3 regions of the Methylobacterium sp. FW102-HT35C08 genome follow, and region 3 is predicted to be linked to each of the others. Evidence: riboswitches for the same ligand, from Rfam matches in the RefSeq annotation. Region 3 holds a riboswitch; each other region holds the start of a gene.

Region 1 (4,040 bases), 650 kb from region 3:
CCGCGATGGTCAGGCGCACGGCCGTGGGCTCCACCGGGTGGAACACCCGGTCGATCAGCCCCTCGGCGGGCTCGCCGGGCAGCCGCGAGACATACGCGTAGGTGATCTGGTCGGACTTGCTGTTGGTCAGGTTCAGCACGTCCAGCGAGACGCTGACGCCGTTGTCGAAGGCGTAGCCGATCCGGCCGTTGAAGAGCGCGGTCGCTCGTGAGCGGATCGCATCGTCCTCGATCAGCGGCCGGCCCCCGAAATAGCGGAACCGCAACGATCCGAACCAGCCGAGCGGCTCGCCGAAGGTGACGCCGGCCGACGCGATGGTGGTGGGCGTCTCCGGAACCCGGTTGCCCACCGGGTCGTAGCTGGAGAACCGGGCATTGGTGATCGTCAGATCGCCCTCCAGCGAGAGCCAGGGCGTCACCGCGTAGCGGTTCGTCCACTCGACCCCGAAGCGCCGGGTCGGACGGCTCGGCTCGGTGGTGCCGGTATCGCCCTGGAAGATGTTCTCGGACGCGAAGTCGAGCCGGAACAGGGCGAGGCTCGTCTCAAGCCCAGGGAGCGAGCGGTTGCGCAGGCCCACCTCGTAGCCCGTGGAGGGCACCAGGAACGGCGAGCGGGTGATGTTGAACAGGGGGCTCGCGGGATCCACCGTGGCGGTGACGCCGCGCGCGTCGTTCGAGTGGAAGCCGCCGCCGTAATTCACGTAGAACTCGGTGTCGAGCCAGGGACCGAGCACGAGCCCGAGCTTCGGGTTGACGATCCCGTCGGTCGCCTTGCCCGAGTTGGCCAGCGTGTCCGAACGGACATCGGCGAAGTAGCCGTCGGCGCGCACGCCCACGCTCGTGCGCAGCCACTCGGTCCAGCGCACCCGCGTGTCCAGGTAGAGGGCACCGCTCGACTCCAGCACCCGGTCGTCGAGCACGGTCGCGCGGTACTGGCGGGAGGCGGTGTTGAACAGGCCGACCCGGATCGAGTCGGTGCGGGTCTGCGCGCCGATCTCGACCTCCAGCGGTCGGCCGAACAGGTCCCCCTGGAAGATGTGCAGCACCTCGCCGCCGCCGAGGATGCGCTGGTCGCGCTGGTGGAACTGGTCGCCGCTGACGGGATCGTTGAGGAAATAGGTGAAGTCGTTGAACAGGTTCATCTGATAGCGGATCACGTAGGCCGAGGCCCGCGTCACGCCGGTCTCGTCCGTCGCGCTGAACCGTCCCGAGAGCGAGAAGCGTCCGCTGTCGCCGCCATCCGTGGGATTGGGCGTGCCGTAGCGGCCGATCAGCCCTTCCCCCACGGCGCGCTCCGGGATCTGGTTGGTGGCGGTCCAGCGGGCCGCGTAGGCCATGCCGGTGATCGAGAACCCGTTCAGCGCCGTGCCCTGGCTGTAGCGGGCCACCCCGTTGATCTTGCGCAGCGCGTCCGGGACCACCCAAGGGCCATCGTAGACCTGAGCTTCGCCTGCTAGGAGGAGGTTGCCCTCCCCGAGCGGCACGGTCGTGATCGACAGGGCCCGCTTGTAGCCGAACGAGCCGATCGAGGTCAGGGCGAGGTTCTTGGCGGTCGTGTCGAGATAGTCGATCCGCACCGAGCCCGCCGAGGCGAAGTCGCCGTCACGCACGAAGTATGGCCCCTTTTGGAACGCGACTGCGCCGACAAGCTCCGGAATCAGGAAGTTGAGGTCGGCGTAGCCCTGCCCGTGGGCGTGGGTGCGCATGTTCACCGGCATGCCGTCGACGCTGATGGCGATATCGGTGCCGTGGTCGAGGTTGAAGCCGCGCAGGAAGTACTGGTTGGCCTTCCCCTCCCCGGAATGCTGGGTGACGATCAGACCCGGCACCGCCTCCAGCACCTCGCCGGGGCGCGTCACCGGCCGGCTGTTGAGCTGCGCGCCCGTGATCACGCCGGCGCTGGCCGAGTCCACGGTGAGCAGCGGGCCGCCGATCCCGGTCGTGCCGCCGACATACCCGGCGCTCGCCGACAAGCCGATCCGTGCGGGGACCGTCGGCTCGGCGGTCACCGAGATTTCTTCGAGCTGCGTCTCGGCGCCGGAGACGGGGCCGGACCGGTCCTGGGCGGAGGCGGCGGACGTCAGGGCTGCCAAGGCGGCAAGGGCTGGGAGCGCGGAGCGCACGGACGGACGGGACACGGGACCTCGGGCGGCGGCAGTGGCACGTCACCGCGAACGAGGCCGTGCCGGCCGCTCCCGCGACCGTCTCCGGCATCCCCCGGGACACCCCGCCCGGCGGACCTCGCGTGTGACCACGGCAGACGGCAGGTCTCCTGGCTCGCGGGTCGCCGCCCTCGCGTCGTCTTCCCGGGCGAGGCCGCCCAGTGACGTGGTGACGCGAAGGCTCACCGCTACAGTTGCGGGGGCAGCCGCGGCTTTGGGTCGAACCCGCACCGCATTCCCTTTTGATCCCCGAGGGGAACCGTCGCGGGCACCATGGGTCGTGCGCCCGGAGCAGGTCAACGGGCCGGCCCGGGTTCACGCGCGCTGTGGCCTGCGCACGACACCGCCGTGCCCGCGCCTCGGCTGCCCGACCAGGCCAGAGACCTGAGCCGTGCAGCTGGCCGTCGCCACATCATCGCCGTGAACGTGCAGTCAAGCTTGGCCGACGCCAGGTCGGTGAGAGGCGCCGGCCCGAACAGGGCGGCCGCCGCGTGGCGGAACGAGGCTGAAGGAGCACGGAGCGCAGATGCATGCAGGGTAGCGAGAGGACGAAGATTGCTCCTGTCCTGGGTGTCATCGCGATGACCTGCACCCTGGGCGCCTGCAATACTGGCGCGCCGGTGCTCACGACAGGGTCGATTCCGGGCCACAAGCCGCCGATGGTCGTCAGCGATGCCGAGCGCGATTGTCTCGGTCGGGCCATGTATTTCGAGTCGAACCGCAGCGACGGGGATGGGCTGATCGCCGTCGGCACCGTTGTCATGAATCGGCTGGAGAACGCGATCTTCCCGGGCGGCATCTGCGCCGTGGTGGGCCAGCCGGGACAGTTCGCTCCGGGCGTCCTGACCAAGCCGATGCAGGACAAGGACCTCCAGAAGGTCGCCGATGCGGCCGACGCCGTCCTGGCAGGCGAGCGGCACCCGAAGGTCGGGAAGGCGATGTACTTCCACACCGCGGGCCGGCACTTCCCCTACAACAACATGCATTACGTGGCTGTCGCCGGCGGCAACGCCTTCTATGAGAAGCGCGATTCACGATCGGCCCAGCGCGAGAAGGCGCAATTGCCGGCCTCTGTCTCGACCTATGCGGCCGCACCGGGAGCGCCCACGCCGTAAAGCCGAGCGCGCGGTAGCGAGACATCGTGCGCGCGGGTCGACAGCATCTCTCCGGTCCGGCGTCTCCGGGACGTCCGGCCCGGGCCCATCGAAGCCTGCGGCCGGACACGAGCGGCGTCCGCCGAGGAGATCCGGATCGACGCGCGAGGCCGAGCACTTTCCGAGGCCGCGATCGAACTCAAGCCTAGCCTTTAGGTTGTATGCTCGCATTCAACTGAGCGACCCCGCCGCCATGTCCAACGAGGATGGTTTCGACCGCATGGCGCGCGCGGCCATCCGAGCACATCGGCTGATGGCCCTGCACGGCACGCCGATGATGCAGCACCTGTCGCGCTTGCTGCTGCTAGAGATCGGCCGGGAGATTGCGGCGAAACGCGAGGCGGGCGCCGCCAATGACAATCCGGAAACGTCCGATGACGCGGCCGACGACTGACGGCTCGGAAGCGGTCCGGCCCCTGGGCCGTCTCACGATGACCGAGACGCCTGAATCGCGACGTCTTCCGCCGCGTAGAGGCATATCAGATCCATGACCTGCGGCCAGCCGCAGCACTGTAGGGCCGAATTCCGCTCCGGCGCCTCGTTCGATCGGAAATCACCGACGGGAAGAGATCGAATGTCGCGCCATATCTGTTGATCAAGGATTCTACTTGGGCCTGCGGCATTTACACCCGCGTACAGCAGCCTAGCTTGTCGGTAGAAACTACCCACGAATCATGGGCACCCCACCGATGATCGCCAAACGGGTAGCGCTCGCTGGCGCGCTC
Region 2 (4,040 bases), 3.7 Mb from region 3:
TGCCCTCGACCTCGGCGAAGCCCTTGATCCGCAGGACGCCTTCGGCCTCGGCCGCCTTCTCGACGCGGGCGGCGAGATCGGCCGCCGTCACCGCCGGGCGGACCGGCAGCGCCACGGTCTCGAAATCGTCGTGGTCGTGATCTTCGCCCTCGCCGTGGTGCGAGGGCCGCGAGGCCAGATCGTCTTCGGCCGCCGCGCCGAGGCCCAGCAGCACCAGGGGATCGATAACGCCGTTCTCGGTCTCCACCACCTTCACGGCGCGGGGCAAGTGACCCTCGACCTCGCTGCGGACGCGGGCGCGGGTCGCGGCATCGATCAGGTCGGCCTTGTTGAGCACCACGAGATCGGCGCAGAGGAGCTGATCCTCGAACACCTCCTCAAGCGGATTGTCGTGATCGACAGACTGGTCCGCCGCGCGCTGGGCGGCCAGGGCTTCCGGATCCTCCGCGAAGGCGCCGGCCGCGACCGCCGGCCCATCGACCACCGCGACGACCCCATCGACCGTGACCCGCGAGCGGATCGCCGGCCATTGGAAGGCCTGGACCAGGGGCTTCGGCAGGGCGAGGCCCGAGGTCTCGATCAGGATGTGCTCCGGCGGCTCGGCGCGGGACAGCAGCGTCTCCAGCGCCGGCACGAAATCGTCCGCGACGGTGCAGCAGATGCAGCCGTTCGGCAGCTCAACGATGGAGTCCTCAGTGCAGCCCTCGACGCCGCAGGCGGCCAGGAACGACTTGTCGAAGCCGACATCGCCGAACTCGTTCACCAGGATGGCGAGGCGACGACCCTTGGCGTTCTCCACCACGTGGCGGACCAGCGTGGTCTTCCCGGCGCCGAGGAAGCCCGTGACGATGGTGCAGGGGATTTTGTTCACGAGGGTCATTCCGCGGCCTCCAGGGTGCCGGCGGTGCGCGGGCGGGGTTCCGGAAAAGGGGGGATGCGGGCGATCACGCCCTTGCGGAACTCGGCCGGGCGCTCGCGCCAGGGCACGATGCCGTCCGGCGTCGCCGCGTAGGCCGCGAGCCCGGCGAGGATGGTCTCGGCGGAGGCCGCCGGATCCATGTCGCCGTACACGTAGGTCCAGCGGTCGGCCGAGGCGACCGCCACCGTGCAGGGGCGCTTGCACACCGACAGGCACTCGACCGGCTCGACCCGCAGATCCGGGGCATCGCCGGCGCGGTCCCGCAGGGCCTCGAGCAGGCGCGCGCCGGCCCGGGGACCGGCCGCGTCGTCACCCTCGCGGCGGCAGGTGGTGCAGACGTACAGGACGGTCTCAGACACGGGCGGTCCCCGCTGCCGTCTCGCGCGAGAAGGCCTGCCACGCCCAGCCGAGGCCGAGTCCGATCAGCATCCAGAACACGAAGCTGATCGCCAGCGAGCGGGCCGCGAACTGTGCGGCCAGCGCGGCGGGCAGCTCGGACGCGCCCTCCGGTGCCGGCGGCGCGCCGACGGCGTGTGGCGCGACGATCAGGACGAGGCCGCCCAGGATCGCGATCAGCGAGCGCCGGATCCCGATCAGGTACAGGCCCATTCCTGTGGCGGCGGCGGTCATCACCCACCAGAGCTGCCGTGCGGCGAGCGGCGCGGCCTCGCTGCCGGGCAGTTCCGGCGGCAGGCCGAGACCCGGGGCGAGGGCGACGCTGGCGAAACCCGCTACCGCGAAGGCGAGGCCGACCTGCGGCGTCGGATCGCGCCCGCAGGCGAGCACCACGGCGCCGAGCAGCAGGGCGTAGCCCACGCCGCCGACCAGGGTCGCGAGCGCGGTGAACGCCATGCGCGCGAGGCCTTCGCCGGGCTGCCATTCCGGCGCGGCGTCGGGCGCGGCATGGTCGTGCCCGCCATGCGCCAGCACGATCGGCAGGCCGATCGCCGCCTGATGCGTCGGTTCCTTGCGCTCGTAGCGCTCGGCCGCCACGATCAGCGGCGAGGTCAGCGTGAGCTCGAGCCCCGTCACGACGGCAGCCGCGAGGAAGCCGGCGGCGAGCGCCGCCGACAGAAGCCGGATGATCATCCCTGCGACGCAGGCGTCAGTGGCAGGGGAAGTTCTGGGTGTGCCGGAAGTCGTGCGCCGCGTTGTGGAGCGCGATCGCCGGCGAGAAGCCCGCCATGAACAGGAGGCCAAGGCCCAGGAAGGCCGCGAGCGCGACGGCGACCGAACGCTCGGACGAGCGGGTGCCGGTGGCGACGGGGGCGAGGGTCGAGGTGGTCATCAACATGTCTCCAGCCGCCCCACCGGCGGCATTCCGGGATCCTGGCGTGACGGCAGGTCTCCTGGCTCGCAGCTCTGCGCGCCTGCCGCCTTCCCGGATCGCTCCGGTGGCGCTCTGGCAGGCGCTCGCCGCTCACAGTTGCGGGGGCAGCCGCGGAGTCGAGGCTCGCGCCCCTCACCGCATTCCCTTTTCACCCCGTTGCCGGGGCACCGTCACGGAGCCGTTGTAGACGCATGGCGGCTTGCGCACAACGGAGTGGCGAGCGGTAAGATCCGGATTATCCAGAGCGCGCGCCTCTCGTCGCTCAGGGCGTATCCTTGAGGCGCTCCGCGGGCGCTCCCGCCGGTGCCGGTCCGGAGTCGCGCGCCTTCATGGCATCCGCGTAGAGCCGCTCCACATCCGCCTTGAACGCGGCGCGGGAATCCGGCCGCGTGTAGAACATGTGGCCGCCGGGATAGACCGCGAGGCTGACGCGGCCGGCACCGTAGGCCGGGACCTGCGCGAGCAGGAGCTTCGAGGCGTAGTAGGGCGTCACGAGATCCGTGAAGCCGTGCGCCACCAGCACCCGCAGACGGCCGTCGAGCGCCAGGGTGCTCTTGAGGTTCGACAGCACCTCGGGCGCCTGCCGGCCCGACCCCCAGCTCCAGCCGCGGTTCACCGCATTGTTCAGGAGTTCGTAGCGCATATTGGGCACGGGCCATTTCAGAGTGCGCGCGTAAAGGTCGAGCATTGCGCTGGTCAGCGGCGCCTGCAGCGCGGTCAGCTGCGGGTCGTCGAAGCTCGATTGGGCCGCGTCCGGATTGGGATCCCAGCCGGTGATGCCGGTATCGTAAGCGCTGGTCACGCGACCCTCGGCGCGGTCGATCTCGCGCTGGACGCTGCGGGTCGACAGGCGCGCGGCCTGCGCCCGCACCAGGGCGGCATCGAGCCCGACCAGGGGTGCGACCCGCTCGGTCATGCGTGCCACGGCGGTCGCGTCGCTCGGCCCCTTGAGCAGGTCCGCCAGATAGGCGCCCGAGGCGTACGATTCGGCGTCCTTCAGGAGCGCCGGGGTCGGGATTGTGCCGGACCGCTCCAGGGCGCCGGCCGCCAGGGAGGGCAGCTTCAGGACGTAGCCCCAGGGGTTGGCACGCGGCGTTTCCAGCCACGCAAAGTCCAGAACCGGCGAGAGCAGCACCATCCCGGACAGGCCGACCCCGATATCGTCTTGAAGCTTCTCGGTGATGAGCGGCCCGCGGAAACCGCCGTAGCTCTCGCCGACGTAGAATTTCGGGCTGGCCATCCGGTCGTTGACGCGCAGGTAGCGCGCGATGACCGCGGCTAGGGTCGAGGCGTCGGAATCGATGTTCCAATAGGCCTTGCCGTTGCCGTCCGCAGCGCGGCTGTAGCCGGTCCCGACCGGGTCGATGAAGACCAGATCGGTGAAGCCGAGCCACGTCCCGTCATTGGGCGTGAGCGCGACCGGTTGCGAGGGGCTGATGCTGTCGCCGCCCGTGGGCAGTCGCCAGGGTCCGATCGCCCCGATGTTGAGATAGGCGGAAGCCGCGCCGGGCCCGCCATTCACCGCGAAGGTGACGGGGCGCTCGCGACCGACTTCCGGCGCGACCGTATAGGCCACGTAGGCGATCTCGGCCTGCAGCTTCCCGGCCTCGTCGACGAGGGGCAGGCTGCCGGCCGTGGCGGTGAAGTCGAGGCTCTTGCCGTTCGCCAGGGTGAGGCTGTGCCGCGTGGTCGAGTCCGGCGGCAGACGGCGGCCTTCCGGCCCTCTCGGCGCCTGCCTGGATTCCGACGGCCGAAAATCGTGCGGCGCATCCTGGGCGACCCCCGCCAGCG
Region 3 (4,040 bases):
AGGGCGTCACCGCGCCGCCCGCATAGCGTCGACGAAGGCGCAGGCGCCAGATCCCGATCGCGAACCCGCTCACCGCCCCAAGGGCGGCGAAGCCCGACAGCCACAGCAGGAATGTCCGCCACAGCTCCGCGCGGGCGCGCAGCGGCGTCAGGTAGATCCAGTGCACCACTGAACCCACCCAGTTCCAAGCACGCTCGGACCGGGTCGTGTCGAGGGCGATGGCGCCGGTGACTTCCGAGACGTAGAGTTCGGTCCCGGCAGCGTCGCCCAGGGCGACCTTGAGGAAGGGCCGCAGCGGGTCGTACCTGGCGGTGACGGTCCACTGGTCGCGCTCGACCGGCGTGACGCGGGCGTTCGGGGATCCCGGGGCCGCGAGCTGCAGGGCCGCTTCGGGCGTCACGGGCCCGAGCCGCTCACCTGTCCGCGCCGAGACCGTTGCCCGGCCGCCGTCGCGGCCGGCGATGCGGTAGACGGGCTCGGCGCCCCGCATTTCCAGGTCGAAGGCGGCCGGGACGCCCGAGAGGCCGCCGGCGCGGAGCGCCTCGTCCGGCGCGACCGCGACGTGGTCCCAGACGAGCGGCGCAAGCCGCGCCAGACGCTCGGCCTCGGTGAGCGTCGGGAAGGGCACGTAGAGCATCACCAGCCCGGAGCCGACCCATGCGGCGAAAAGCAGCCCCATGACGATCCCGGACCAGCGATGGAACAGCAGCAGGAAGCGCCGGGCCGCCTTCCCGATCCGCCGCGACAGCCTCACCACGTCACCGTGTAGGCGACCTCGACCGAGCGCGGCCGCCCGAGCAGCCAGTTGGTGCCGGCCCCGTTCACGGCGTTGCCGCTGATCGCGTAGACCTTGTCGAACAGGTTGTAGACCCGCAGGGACAAGCGGGATTCCGCGGTGACCTGATGGTCGAGGACGAGGTTGACGAGGTTGTAGGCCGGCCGCCGCGCCGTGTTGCCGAAGTCGCTGTAGACTTGGCCCACATTCTGCAGCCCGATCCGGGCGGTCCAGTCGCGCGCAACGTCCCAGGTCAGCCAGAGGTTGGCCACGCGTTCGGGCACATCGATCGGCTGGTTGCCGGCATACGAGATTGTGGCACCGTTCACCGATTGATCGAACTTGTCATACTGCGCGTGCAGGAGCGCGAGGTTGCCGTCGAGCCGCCAGCCCGGGGCGAAATGCCAGCCCAGCGCCAGCTCGAACCCGTGCGACGATTGCTGGCCGACCTGCGTCGAGAGGGTCGGCTGCCCTGGCACGGCCGAGATCAAATTGTCCTTGACGATGCGGTAGCCGGCGACGGTCCATTCCAGCGCGCCGTCGAAGGCGAGCCCCTTGGCGCCGACCTCGACCTGCGTGCCGGTGGCGAGCTGGAACCCCGCGAGCGACTGCGACAGGGTGATCAGGCTGTTCACCGGGTCGGTGGCGAAGCTGTACTGGGCGTAGAGCGCGCTGTCCGGCGTCGGATTGTAGACGAGGCCGAACCGGTAGCCCAGCGCCCGGTAGGTCTTCTCGAACCGCGAGCCCGTCTGCAGATCCTCCCGGTGCAGCGTCGGCACGTCGAGGCGCACGCCCGTGAGGAACGACAGCTTCTCCGACAGGATTACCCGGTCCTCGGCGAAGACCGAGGCCTGGCTCGTCTGCGTGGCGTAGGCCGGACGCGCCCGGCCGTTCTGCGGGAAGAAGCCCGGATCGTAGCCGGTGAGCGGTACGCTGGTTGTCGGAGCGTCGAAATAGAAGTTGTTGGTGTGCCGGAAGTCGATGTGGTTCACGTCGGACCCGGCGACGAACTGGTTGGCGAAGCCGAAGAGGCTGCCCCGGAACGTCGCGTCGAGCCGGTCTCCGACCTGCTCCTGGCTGTGGTAGATCTCTAGATAGTCGCCCCGGTCCACCAGCCCAGTGCCGCGATTGTAGGAATACTGCTCGACGTCGAGCCAGTGGCGCCGGCTGGTGAGCCGGTAGGCGGTGTTGCGCACCGTGATGTCGGCCGAGGGCGACCACTCGGTCTTGAGCTGGGTCCAGTTGTCGGCCCAGGTGATCTTCGCGTCGCGGACGTTGTAGTTGTTGAACCGGATCAGGTCCGGGATCCGCCCCTCGACTAGCGGCGTGCCCCAATAGCGGGCTGGCTCCTGGTAGCCGAGGTCGTGGCTCAGCGTGAACGCCAGGTCCGGGCTCGGCTGGAACAGCAGGGCAGCCGAGACCGCGAGGTTGCGGAAATCGCCCTCGGGGCGGATCCAGCCGTCGGCGCGGTTGCCGCTGACGTTGAGGCGGTACGCGAAGGTGTCGCCGAACTCCGCTTGGCCAAGCGCGCCGCCGGAATCGAGGGCGAGGCGCGCGACGCCGTCGGTGCCCACCACCGCGCGCGCGGCGTTGATCGGCACGAAGACCGGCTTCTTGGGCACCACGTTGATGACGCCGCCGATGGCGCCGTCGCCGTAGAGCACCGAGGACGGCCCGCGCAGCACCTCGATCCGCTCGACGTTCCAGGTATCGAACGGGAAGGTTACGGTGTTGGCGCCCACGTAGAAGCGCGTGCCGTCGTAGAGCTGCTGGATCGAGTTCGGGCCGGCGAAGCCGCGGGACGTGAACGCGCCGTTGCCGTTGCCGGGGGCGGCGATCGTGGTGATGCCGGTGGCGTCCTGGGTCACGGCCTCGGCAATCGTGTCCTGGCCGCGCAGCCGCGCGGTCTCGCCCGACACGATGTCGAGGCTGGCCGGCGTCTCCAGGGGCGTCAGGCCGATCCGGCTCGCGGTCCGGTCACGGGTGCGCAGGTTGAGGCTGTTCGGGACGGCACGGTCCGAGCCGCCACCCTCCCCCTCAACCGAGAGCTGGTCGAGGGTGACGGTTTCCTGCGCGGCAGCGGTACTCGCGAAGAGCGCGAGGAGCACGCCGCAGAGCGGTGCGGGCCCGCCCGATCTCGTGCGATTGTTCGTAGGTGACATGGCAGAGGAGGTCCGTGCGCGGCGCGGGCCAGCCGGCTCGTCCTACAAGCAGTGTAATAACATTACAATTGCTCGGAATCATCGGAAGCTCGGTGGGCGCAGACGCGCAGGTGCGTGCGGCTACCCCAAAGGCGATCGATACGGTCAGGACGGGCATCGGGAGCGGTGTCGCGGGCGCGCTTGCTGTGGCACGTCACCGCGAACGAGGTCTCGCCGACCGCGCGGGTGCACGGGCGTCTCGACACCCGCCAGGACAACCCCGCCCAGCGCGTTTCGCGTGTGACCACGGCTGACGGCAGGTCTCCTGGCTCGCGGGTCGCCGCCCTCGCACCGTCTTCCCGGGTCAGTGACCCAGTGACGTGGTGGTGAAGGGCTCGCCGCTTACAGTTGCGGGGACAGCCGCGGCCTCGGGGCGAGCCCCTCACCGCGTTCCCTTTTGATCCCCGAAGGGAACCGTCGCCGATAAGCTTGGCCTTACGGTTCATCCGCGTCAAGCCGAACGCGGTGGCGGCGTGGGCCGAGGACCCTGTCGGTTCTCATGGGGGCAGATCAGACGGCGATGGCGGGCTTCGTGCCCACAGCGCGCGAGGGTGAAGAGGCGCATACTGATAGTAACTTTCTGTTTATAATGATATAGACTCTCAATAATAAGCAATACATCGAGTATTTTTTATATTAAACCAGAAATGAAGACGTTCGATCCCGTAGTATGCTCTTGGAACTTTTTACGTGCTGCTGCGTACTGAACGCGTGTCGTGCCGATGGAAGGATCGGGATTATCCGAACACAGGTCTTGGATTAGAGCGGGTCGGTAGCGCTTTCGAACGGGGACCAGTAAAGGAGGGCCGATAGAGATGAGCTATAGATTGGAAAATCCCGGCCACCCGGGTGGATATGTGCGGCGGAATATCGTCGAGCCGCGCAACTTGACCGTCATGGACGCAGCCGGATTGCTCGATGTGCCGCGTCAAACGCTGTTCGATTTCCTCAATGAGGAGGCCGCGCTGTCTCCGGAACTGGCTCTACGGATCGAGACGGTGTTCGGGGTCGAAATGGAGACCTTGATGGAGATGCAGGCCCAGTTCGACATCGCCGACGTGCGC

What was found. A riboswitch is a leader RNA that binds a small molecule or an ion and turns the genes downstream of it on or off. The one in region 3 is predicted to bind cobalamin.
Positions count from the first base shown of each region.
Region 1: it holds a riboswitch for cobalamin, as region 3 does, so the genes downstream of both, AC3WSN_RS08795 (TonB-dependent receptor) here and AC3WSN_RS11875 (TonB-dependent receptor) in region 3, are expected to answer to the same signal.
Region 2: it holds a riboswitch for cobalamin, as region 3 does, so the genes downstream of both, AC3WSN_RS29785 (CbtB domain-containing protein) here and AC3WSN_RS11875 (TonB-dependent receptor) in region 3, are expected to answer to the same signal.

Region 1 is NZ_JBYTCL010000002.1:1,846,701-1,850,740, forward strand. Features, by position in the region: gene AC3WSN_RS08795 (TonB-dependent receptor) at 1-2,137, opposite strand, end outside; cobalamin riboswitch at 2,245-2,440, opposite strand; gene AC3WSN_RS08800 (cell wall hydrolase) at 2,692-3,276, shown strand; gene AC3WSN_RS08805 (hypothetical protein) at 3,509-3,709, shown strand; gene AC3WSN_RS08810 (hypothetical protein) at 4,005-4,040, shown strand, end outside.
Region 2 is NZ_JBYTCL010000002.1:6,216,925-6,220,964, forward strand. Features, by position in the region: gene cobW (cobalamin biosynthesis protein CobW) at 1-880, opposite strand, end outside; gene AC3WSN_RS29775 (DUF1636 family protein) at 877-1,278, opposite strand; gene AC3WSN_RS29780 (CbtA family protein) at 1,271-2,008, opposite strand; gene AC3WSN_RS29785 (CbtB domain-containing protein) at 2,025-2,207, opposite strand; cobalamin riboswitch at 2,242-2,436, opposite strand; gene AC3WSN_RS29790 (S10 family peptidase) at 2,512-4,040, opposite strand, start outside.
Region 3 is NZ_JBYTCL010000002.1:2,494,565-2,498,604, forward strand. Features, by position in the region: gene AC3WSN_RS11870 (PepSY domain-containing protein) at 1-757, opposite strand, end outside; gene AC3WSN_RS11875 (TonB-dependent receptor) at 751-2,937, opposite strand; cobalamin riboswitch at 3,215-3,410, opposite strand; gene AC3WSN_RS11880 (HigA family addiction module antitoxin) at 3,792-4,040, shown strand, end outside.